2 regions of the Variovorax sp. GW822-FHT04E09 genome follow, and region 1 is predicted to be linked to the other one. Evidence: riboswitches for the same ligand, from Rfam matches in the RefSeq annotation. Region 1 holds a riboswitch; the other holds the start of a gene.
What was found. A riboswitch is a leader RNA that binds a small molecule or an ion and turns the genes downstream of it on or off. The one in region 1 is predicted to bind glycine.

Region 1 (4,408 bases):
ACCAGGTGATGGACCGGCACGCGGCCTACCGCGCGGGCCTCAAGGCGGGCGAGGTCGTCGTGATGATCCACAGCGGCTCGCGCGACATCGGGTTCCACGTCGGCGGCCGCTGGATGGACCGCGCGCGGGCCGAGTGGCCGCAGGGCCTGCGCCATCCGAAGAGCGGGCTGTACGGCCTGGCCGGGCCGCTGGCGCAGGAGTACCTCGAAGCCATGGGTGTGGCCGCGCGCTATGCGTGGGCCAACCGCGTCGTGCTGGCCGAGCTGGTGCGCAAGGACTTCGCCGAGCTGCTGGGCGCCACGGCGTCGACGCTGGTGGTCGACGTGCCGCACAACGTCGTGCTGCGCGAGCACGGCATGAACATCCATCGCAAGGGCGCGACGCCGGCGCATGCGGGCGACCTGGCGCTGATTCCCGGGTCGATGGGCGATCACTCGTACCTCGCGACCGGGCTGGGGCATGAAGACTGGCTGTGGTCGTGCAGCCATGGGGCCGGCCGGCGCATGCGTCGGCAGGAAGTGCGCGCGATGCGGCCCGCACCCGGCGACGCCGATGCCAGCTGGCAGTGCGTGACCTTGCGCGAGGAGCGCCGCATCGAGGAGGCGCCGCAGGCCTACAAGCCGATCGGTGCGGTGATCGAGGCGCAGGAAAGCGCGGGGCTCGTCCGCTGCGCCGTGCGGCTCAAGCCCTGGGTCACGTTCAAGGCATGACCCGAGGGCGCGTGTCGTGTCAGCCCAGTGCGGGTTGCACGGCGCGCGGCGCGGGCGCCGGCATGCCGGCGAACGCGAAATCGACCTCGGGCGCCAGCCCGCTCACGATGCGCGCGATCGACTTGCCCGAGCCGCAGGCGTGCGTCCAGCCGAGCGTGCCGTGGCCGGTGTTGAGGAACAGGTTCGGCAGCTTGGTCTTGCCGATCAGCGGCACGTTGCTCGGCGTGGCCGGGCGCAGGCCGGTCCAGAACTGCGCGCGTTCGGTGTCGCCGGCGCCGGGGAAGAGCTCTTCGACGCGCCGCACGATGGCTTCGCAGCGCACGCGGTTCAGGTCGCGGTCGTAGCCGTTGAGCTCGGCCGTGCCGGCGATGCGCAGGCGGTCGCCCGACTCGGAGGTGTAGCGCGAGAACACCAGCTTGTATTCGTCGTCGGTCAGCGAGACCTGGTGCGCCTTCGACGCGTCCTTCACGGGCAGCGTCACCGAGTAGCCCTTGGCCGGGTAGATCGGCAGGCGGATGCCCAGCGGCGCGGCGTACAGCGGGCTCAGCGAACCCATCGCGAGCACGAAGGCGTCGCCGCGGATGCGCTGGAAGCGGCCTTCGTTGTCCGTCGCCTCGACGTGGTCGATGCTGCCGCCGGCTTCGCGCAGCGCGGTCACCGTGTGGCTCATGAGGAACTTCACGCCGGCCGCCTCGGCCAGCTTCACGAGCTCGCGCGCGAAACGGTTGGCGTCGCCCGACTCGTCTTCGGCGGTGTAGGTGGCGCCGGCGAGTTGGGAGCGGATGTGGGCAAGGGCGGGTTCGATCTTGATGGCTTCGTCGGCCGAGATGACCAGCCGCTCGCAGCCCAGGGCACGCATCTGCTCGGCGGGCTTGAGGGCGCCGTCGAATTCTTTTTGCGTCGTATAGAAGTGCAGGATGCCTTGCGTGCGCTGGTCATAGCTCAGGCCGGTGTCTCGACGCAATTGCTGCAACATTTCCCGGCTGTATGTACCGAGACGAACGATCTGTTCGATGTTGTGGCGGGTGCGCGCGGGGGTGCATTCGCGCAAAAACTGCAGGCCCCAGAGCCACTGGCGCATGTCGGCGCGGATGCGAAAGAGCAGCGGCGCATCTTCCTTGCCGAGCCATTGCAGCACCTTCAGCGGTGCGCTCGGATTGGCCCAGGGTTCGGCATGGCTGACCGAGATCTGGCCGCCGTTGGCGAAGCTGGTTTCGGCGGCCGGGGTGGCCTGCCGGTCGATCACGGTCACCTCGTGGCCGAGTTGCTGGAGGTAGTAGGCCGAAGTCACGCCGAGCAGGCCGGCGCCAAGAACGATCACACGCATTGCAAGTACCTTTGAGTTTGCAGCGCTTGAACGGCGGGCGTGGAGTGCTATTGAACCAATAGCAAGCAACCGGACGACCGATGTCCAAGTTGCCGCTCCCCCTGTCCTCGGTACCTGAGAGATTCACCCTGCTGCACCCGCAGCGGGTTTGCTCCTTCGGTGCGCCACATGGCGTGGCGGCTCTCCAGACGGCTGTATCGATGAGTGCAGTACTGACCCCTTGCCGAAGTTCCTGGGCGTTGCCTGGAATTTCGTCGGGCCGACCTGAGCGTTTATGGGAGTTTGCGCCTTCGGTAGGGCCTCCGTGGAGGCCCGCTCTCCTGCAATTGTTGGCGATTGTAGGCGGGCCCCGCAAGCCGGCCAAGCCCTGTACATCGGCACTTCACACCGATGGGATAATTGAATGTTGATTTTTGGTAAAGCAAACTTTTTTCTACAGGTGGGGACCTCATGATCCTGGTTACCGGCGGCGCAGGCTTCATTGGCGCCAATTTCGTACTCGATTGGATCGCACAGGGCAACGAGCCCGTCGTGAACCTCGACAAGCTGACCTACGCGGGCAACCTCGAGACCCTGGCGTCGCTCAAGGGCAACGCGAACCACGTCTTCGTGCAGGGCGACATCGGCGACAGCGCGCTGCTTGATCGCCTGCTGGCCGAGCACAAACCCCGTGCCGTTGTGAACTTTGCCGCGGAATCGCATGTGGATCGCTCGATCCACGGCCCGGAAGACTTCGTGCAGACCAACGTGCTCGGCACCTTCCGCCTGCTCGAATCGGTGCGCGGCTACTGGAACGCCCTGCCGGCCGACCAGAAGGCCGCCTTCCGCTTCCTGCATGTGTCGACCGACGAGGTCTACGGCTCGCTCTCCAAGACCGACCCGGCCTTCACCGAAGAGAACAAGTACGAGCCCAACAGCCCGTACTCGGCCAGCAAGGCCGCCAGCGACCACCTCGTGCGCGCCTGGCACCACACCTACGGCCTGCCGGTGGTCACCACCAACTGCTCGAACAACTACGGCCCGTTCCACTTCCCTGAGAAGCTGATCCCGCTGATGATCGTCAACGCACTGGCCGGCAAGAACCTGCCCGTGTACGGCGACGGCATGCAGGTGCGCGACTGGCTCTACGTGAAGGACCACTGCAGCGCCATCCGCCGCGTGCTCGAAGCCGGCAAGCTCGGCGAAACCTACAACGTCGGCGGCTGGAACGAGAAGCCCAACATCGAGATCGTCAACACCGTGTGTGCGCTGCTCGACGAACTGAGCCCCCGCGCCGACGGCAAGCCGTACAAGGAACAGATCACTTACGTCACGGACCGCCCGGGCCACGACCGTCGCTACGCCATCGATGCACGCAAGCTCGAGCGCGAACTCGGCTGGAAGCCCGCCGAGACCTTCGACACCGGCATCCGCAAGACCGTCCAGTGGTACCTCGCCAACGGCGAGTGGGTGCGCAACGTGCAAAGCGGTGCGTACCGCGAGTGGGTCGAGAAGCAGTACGACGCCGCACCTGCAAAGGCTTCCGCATGAAGTTGCTGCTGCTCGGCAAGGGTGGACAGGTCGGCTGGGAGCTGCAGCGCAGCCTCGCGCCGCTCGGCGAAGTGGTCGCGCTGGACTTCGACAGCACCGACTTCCACGCCGACTTCAGCCGCCCCGAGCAGCTGGCCGCCACGGTGCTGGCGGTGCGCCCCGACGTCATCGTCAATGCCGCCGCGCACACCGCCGTCGACAAGGCCGAGAGCGAGCCCGACTTCGCGCGCAAGCTCAACGCCACCTCGCCCGGCGTGGTGGCCGAGGCCGCGCAGCAGATCGGCGCGCTGATGGTGCATTACTCCACCGACTATGTCTTCGACGGCAGCGGCACCCGACCCTGGAAAGAAGACGACGCGACCGGTCCGCTCAGCGTGTACGGCCAGACCAAGCTCGAAGGCGAGCAGTTGGTGGCGCAGCATTGCGCGAAGCACCTGATCTTTCGCACCAGCTGGGTGTACGCCGCACGCGGCGGCAACTTCGCCAAGACCATGCTGCGCTTGGCCAAGGAGCGCGACAAGCTCACGGTCATCGACGACCAGTTCGGCGCCCCGACTGGTGCCGAGCTGCTGGCCGACATCACCGCGCACGCCATCCGCGCCACGCTGCAAGACCCGGCCAAGGCCGGGCTGTACCACGCCATCGCCGGCGGCGAGACCACATGGCACGGTTACGCGCGATTCGTGCTCGAGATGGCGCAGCAGGCTGGCGTCGAACTCAAGGCCGGCCCGCAGGCCGTGGAGGCCGTGCCCACCAGCGCCTTTCCGACGCCCGCGAAGCGGCCGCACAACTCGCGGCTCGAGACCACCAAGCTGCAGACCACCTTCGGTCTGCGCCTGCC
Region 2 (4,408 bases), on a different contig from region 1:
GCCTGTACGCCGACCGCCACCCGCGCGCCTGGCTGGTGCCCGTGGGTTTCCTGGTGGCGGCACTGGGCGTGGTGCTGGCGGGCCTGAGCCAGAGCTACCTGCTGACCTGGATCGCGGTCGCGCTGTGCGGGCTGGGCATCGCGGCCTACCACCCGCCCGCCACCGTGGCCGCGCGCGCGGCCGGCGGCGCCTCGCAGAAGGCGATGAGCGTGTTCTCGGTGGGCGGCACCATCGGCGCCTCGTTCGCGCCGGTGCTGGCGGCCACGGTCGTCGGCGGCGGCAGCCTGTCGCGCAGCTACCTGCTGGGCATTCCCGCGCTGGCGATGGGCGTGGTGTGGGTCGCGGCCAACGCGCGACGCAGCGCGGCCGCCCAGCGCGCGGCCACGGCGGCGCGCGCCGCGCAGGCCCGCGCCCAGGTGCTGAAACCGCACAACGACTGGCGCGCCTTCAGCCTGCTGGTGGCGACCATCGTGGGCTGGTCGATCCCGTACGTCACGGTGCTGTCGATGCTCTCGCTGCGCATCACGCGCGACCTGCACGGCAGCACCTTCCAGGGCGCCGCGGCGCTCACCGCCTTCACCGCCGCAGGGGCCGTGGGCACGCTGGCCGGCGGCTGGCTCGGCGACCGCATCGGGCGCATGGGCACGATCCGCTGCGGCTACCTGCTTGCGCTGCCGGCCATGGCGGGCCTCGTGCTCTCCTCCACGCCCGGCGCGGCGCTGGCCTGCACCGCGTGGCTCGGCATGAGCATGTTCCTGCCCTTCGCCGCGCAGGTGACGCTCGCGCAGGACTACCTGCCGCGCAACCCGGCCACCGCCAGCGGCATCACGCTCGGTCTCGCACTCTCGGTCGGCGGGCTGGTGTCGCCGCTGTTCGGCCTGCTGTCGGATGCGCGCGGGCTCGGCGTGACGCTCACGGTGGTGTTGTGCGTGCTGTGCGTCGCGACCGTGCTGGCCTTGCGGCTGCGCAATCGGACGGTGCAGGTGATGGCGGGCGAGGCTGCGGCGGCCTGAGCTCTGCCCCGCGCACCCGGTGCACAGGGCACTGGGTGCTTCCCGCAGCGAAATCAAGGAGGAGCCGAAGGCGGGGGACATTCGCGGAGGGAAGCACCCGGTGTCCTGTGCACACGCCCTGATCCACGAACCACCGAAATCCGTGGGCGATTCAACGCCGCACGCCTGCTCTTTCACTGCCAGAATCGACGCAAGCTTCGACGTCGAGCCTGACAGACAAGAAGAAGGAAAGAGAAGGACGCCATGCACCGAATCGTCGCCCAGGGCAGCAGCCTTGTCGCTGCCGGCTTGCTGGCCACCGCCGGTATCGCGGCCACGCCGGCCGCCGCGCCCGTTGCAGCCGTTGCACCAGCAGCCGCCCCCGCCAATCCCACCAATCCCGTCACCCACCTCGCCGAAGTGGAAAGCGCCGTGCGCGCCTGGGCCGCCGCCTGGTCCGCGCGCGACGTGGAGCGCTACCTCGCGGCCTACGCGAGCGACTTCACCCCCGCGCGCGGCCAGACCCGCGAGCGCTGGGAGGCCGACCGGCGCGCCCGCATCACGGGCAAGTCGCGCATCAGCGTGGGCATCGAGGGGCTGGTGATCAGCGTTCAGGGCACCTCGGCCAGCGCGCAGTTCCGGCAGGTCTACAGCGCCGACGCGCTCACCGAGACCGACCGCAAGACCCTCGAGCTGCAGCGCGTGGGCCCGCGCTGGCTGATCCGCAAGGAGAGCGCGGGCAACTGACGCGCGCCGCCTTGTCCCTGTAAGGCAAATGGTTCACGAAGATGTCACCACTTGCAACGATGCTGCAGCCTTCGACCTCCGAAAGCTGTGGCCGCCATGTTCCCCACCAAGACCGAGAAGGCACGCGACGAACTCCAGGCCGGGCAGCGCACGCTCAGCCAGCGTGAGCGCGCCCTGCTGCTCATGGCCGACGGCCGGCGCTCGCTGACCGACTTCAGCCCGCTGTTCCCCAGCCGCGTCGAGGCCGAGCAGGCGATCCAGGGACTGATGCAGCGCGGCTACCTGCAGGTCGCGCGCCCGGTCGCGCCGCCTCCCGCACCGGCCCCCACGCCCGTCCCCGCCGCCGAGCCGATCCAGGTCGCCACCTCGGCCGACAGCTTCGACGGCAAGCGCTCGCTGGCCACCACGCGCATGTTCCTGTTCGACATCTGCGAGCGCATGTTCGTGCGCCGCGACCCGCGCTTCGCCAACCAGATGCGCGACGCCCTGCGCGAGGCCCGCGACCGCGAGGCCATGCTGACCATCGCCGCGCTGATGCTCTCCGAGATCGAGAAGGCCGCCGGCCCCGAGCGCGCCGACTCGCTGCGCGAGCGCATCGACAAGCTGCTGCCGCCGGCCGAAACCGTGCACTGAGCCGCCAGCCCCGGCCCCGCGATCCACTACACTCGCCGGGTCAGGAGAGAGCCCCGCGCGACGGGGCCGCCGAAGGCGCAGGGGTTCCCCGAACGCTCAGGCAAAAGGACTGACAAGACGCCGGCAACCACCGGCGTTTCCTTGCTGGAGAGAGGCCGTGGCATTGCATGCGGCCCACCGAAGGAGCAAACCCCGATCGTGGGGCGAATCTCTCAGGTAAAGCGGACAGCAGGGGTGGCCCGTGGCGTTGCAGCCATGGATTTCGACTGCCCCTTTGGAGTGCCCCGTGGCTGCTTCTTCCGCTTCTGACGCCCAACTTCTCAAGACCCCGCTGTACGACCTGCACGTGGAGCTCGGCGCCCGCATGGTGCCCTTCGCCGGCTATTCCATGCCCGTGCAGTACCCCGCCGGCCTCATGGCCGAGCACAAGCACACGCGCGACGCGGCCGGCCTGTTCGACATCTCGCACATGGGCCAGTTGCGCCTGGTCGGCCCCGACGCCGCCGCCGCGTTCGAAACCCTGATGCCCGTCGACGTGATCGACCTGCCCGCCGGCAAGCAGCGCTACGGCCTGCTGCTGAACGACGAGGGCGGCATCCTCGACGACCTGATGTTCTTCAACGAAGGCAATGGCTCGCTCTTCGTGATCGTGAACGGCGCCTGCAAGGTGGCCGACATCGCCCACATCCAGGCCAGGATCGGCGCGCGCTGCCAGGTGCAGCCCCTGCCCGACCACGCGCTGCTGGCGCTGCAAGGCCCTCAGGCCGCCGCCACGCTGGCGCGCCTGTCGCCCGGCATCGAGCGCTTCGTGTTCATGACCGGCGGCGCGGTGCAGATCGGCGGCATCGCGGCCTTCGTCACCCGCAGCGGCTACACCGGCGAAGACGGCTTCGAGATCTCGGTGGCCGCAAAAGACGCCGACGCCCTCGCCCGCCTGCTGCTGGCGCAGCCCGAAGTGAAGCCCGTCGGCCTGGGCGCGCGCAACTCGCTGCGGCTCGAAGCCGGCCTGTGCCTGTACGGCAACGACATCGACACCACCACCACCCCGGTCGAAGCCTCGCTCAACTGGGCGATCCAGAAGGTGCGTCGCGCGGGCGGTGCGCGCGAAGGCGGCTTTCCGGGCGCGGCCAAGGTGCTGGCCCAGCTCGCCGCCGTCGCCTCGGGCGCGGCCGGCCACACCGACCACAAGACGCTCACGCGCAAGCGCGTCGGCCTCGTGGCACTCGAACGCATTCCGGTGCGCGACGGCACGCTGCTGCAGTCGCTCGAAGGGCACGACATCGGCGCCGTCACCAGCGGCCTGCTCGGCCCCACGGCCGACCGCTGCGTGGCCATGGGCTACGTGGCCGCCGCCTTCGCCGAGCCCGGCACGCGCGTGCAGGCCATCGTGCGCGGCAAGCCGGTGCCGATGGAGGTGTCAACGATGCCTTTCGTGCCGACCCGCTACTACCGCGGCTGACCGACACTGAACACCGCAGACCCGGCTAGGCTCTGCACCCCGATTCCATTTTTTCCACGAGGAGTTTTTTCATGAGCATCAAATACACCAAGGACCACGAATGGGTGGCGGCCGAAGGCGGCGCCGCCACCGTCGGCATCACCGTGCATGCGCAGGACGCGCTGGGCGACGTGGTGTTCGTCGACCTGCCCGAAGTGGGCAAGACCTTCGCGCAGGGCGAAGTCGCCGGTGTGGTCGAGTCGGTGAAGGCCGCCGCCGATGTGTTCATGCCCGTGTCGGGCGAGATCACCGAAGTGAACGAAGCGCTGCGCGCCGACCCGTCGCTGGCCAACAGCGACCCGCTGGCTGCCGGCTGGTTCTTCAAGGTCAAGCTGAGCGAGCCCGCGCAGCTCGACGCCCTGCTCGACGCCGCCAGCTACGACAAGTTCGCCGCCGAATCCTGATCCGCTGAACAGCAGCCGTTTCCTCGCACCTTCGTTCCTTCTCCCCGAGCCTTCACCGCCATGCCGATTCCCGCCCTTCCCTCTTTGCAAGAACTAGAGAACGCCGAAGAATTCCTCGCCCGCCACATCGGCAT

Region 2: it holds a riboswitch for glycine, as region 1 does, so the genes downstream of both, gcvT (glycine cleavage system aminomethyltransferase GcvT) here and AC1RL8_RS20280 (D-amino acid dehydrogenase) in region 1, are expected to answer to the same signal.

What each region holds. Positions count from the first base shown of each region.
Region 1 is NZ_JBXAMR010000005.1:29,546-33,953, forward strand. Features, by position in the region: gene AC1RL8_RS20275 (RtcB family protein) at 1-710, shown strand, start outside; gene AC1RL8_RS20280 (D-amino acid dehydrogenase) at 730-2,037, opposite strand; glycine riboswitch at 2,129-2,235, opposite strand; glycine riboswitch at 2,280-2,370, opposite strand; gene rfbB (dTDP-glucose 4,6-dehydratase) at 2,488-3,567, shown strand; gene rfbD (dTDP-4-dehydrorhamnose reductase) at 3,564-4,408, shown strand, end outside.
Region 2 is NZ_JBXAMR010000002.1:811,108-815,515, reverse strand. Features, by position in the region: gene AC1RL8_RS11205 (MFS transporter) at 1-1,013, shown strand, start outside; gene AC1RL8_RS11200 (L,D-transpeptidase Cds6 family protein) at 1,257-1,739, shown strand; gene AC1RL8_RS11195 (hypothetical protein) at 1,836-2,372, shown strand; glycine riboswitch at 2,404-2,494, shown strand; glycine riboswitch at 2,507-2,611, shown strand; gene gcvT (glycine cleavage system aminomethyltransferase GcvT) at 2,659-3,831, shown strand; gene gcvH (glycine cleavage system protein GcvH) at 3,903-4,274, shown strand; gene gcvP (aminomethyl-transferring glycine dehydrogenase) at 4,335-4,408, shown strand, end outside.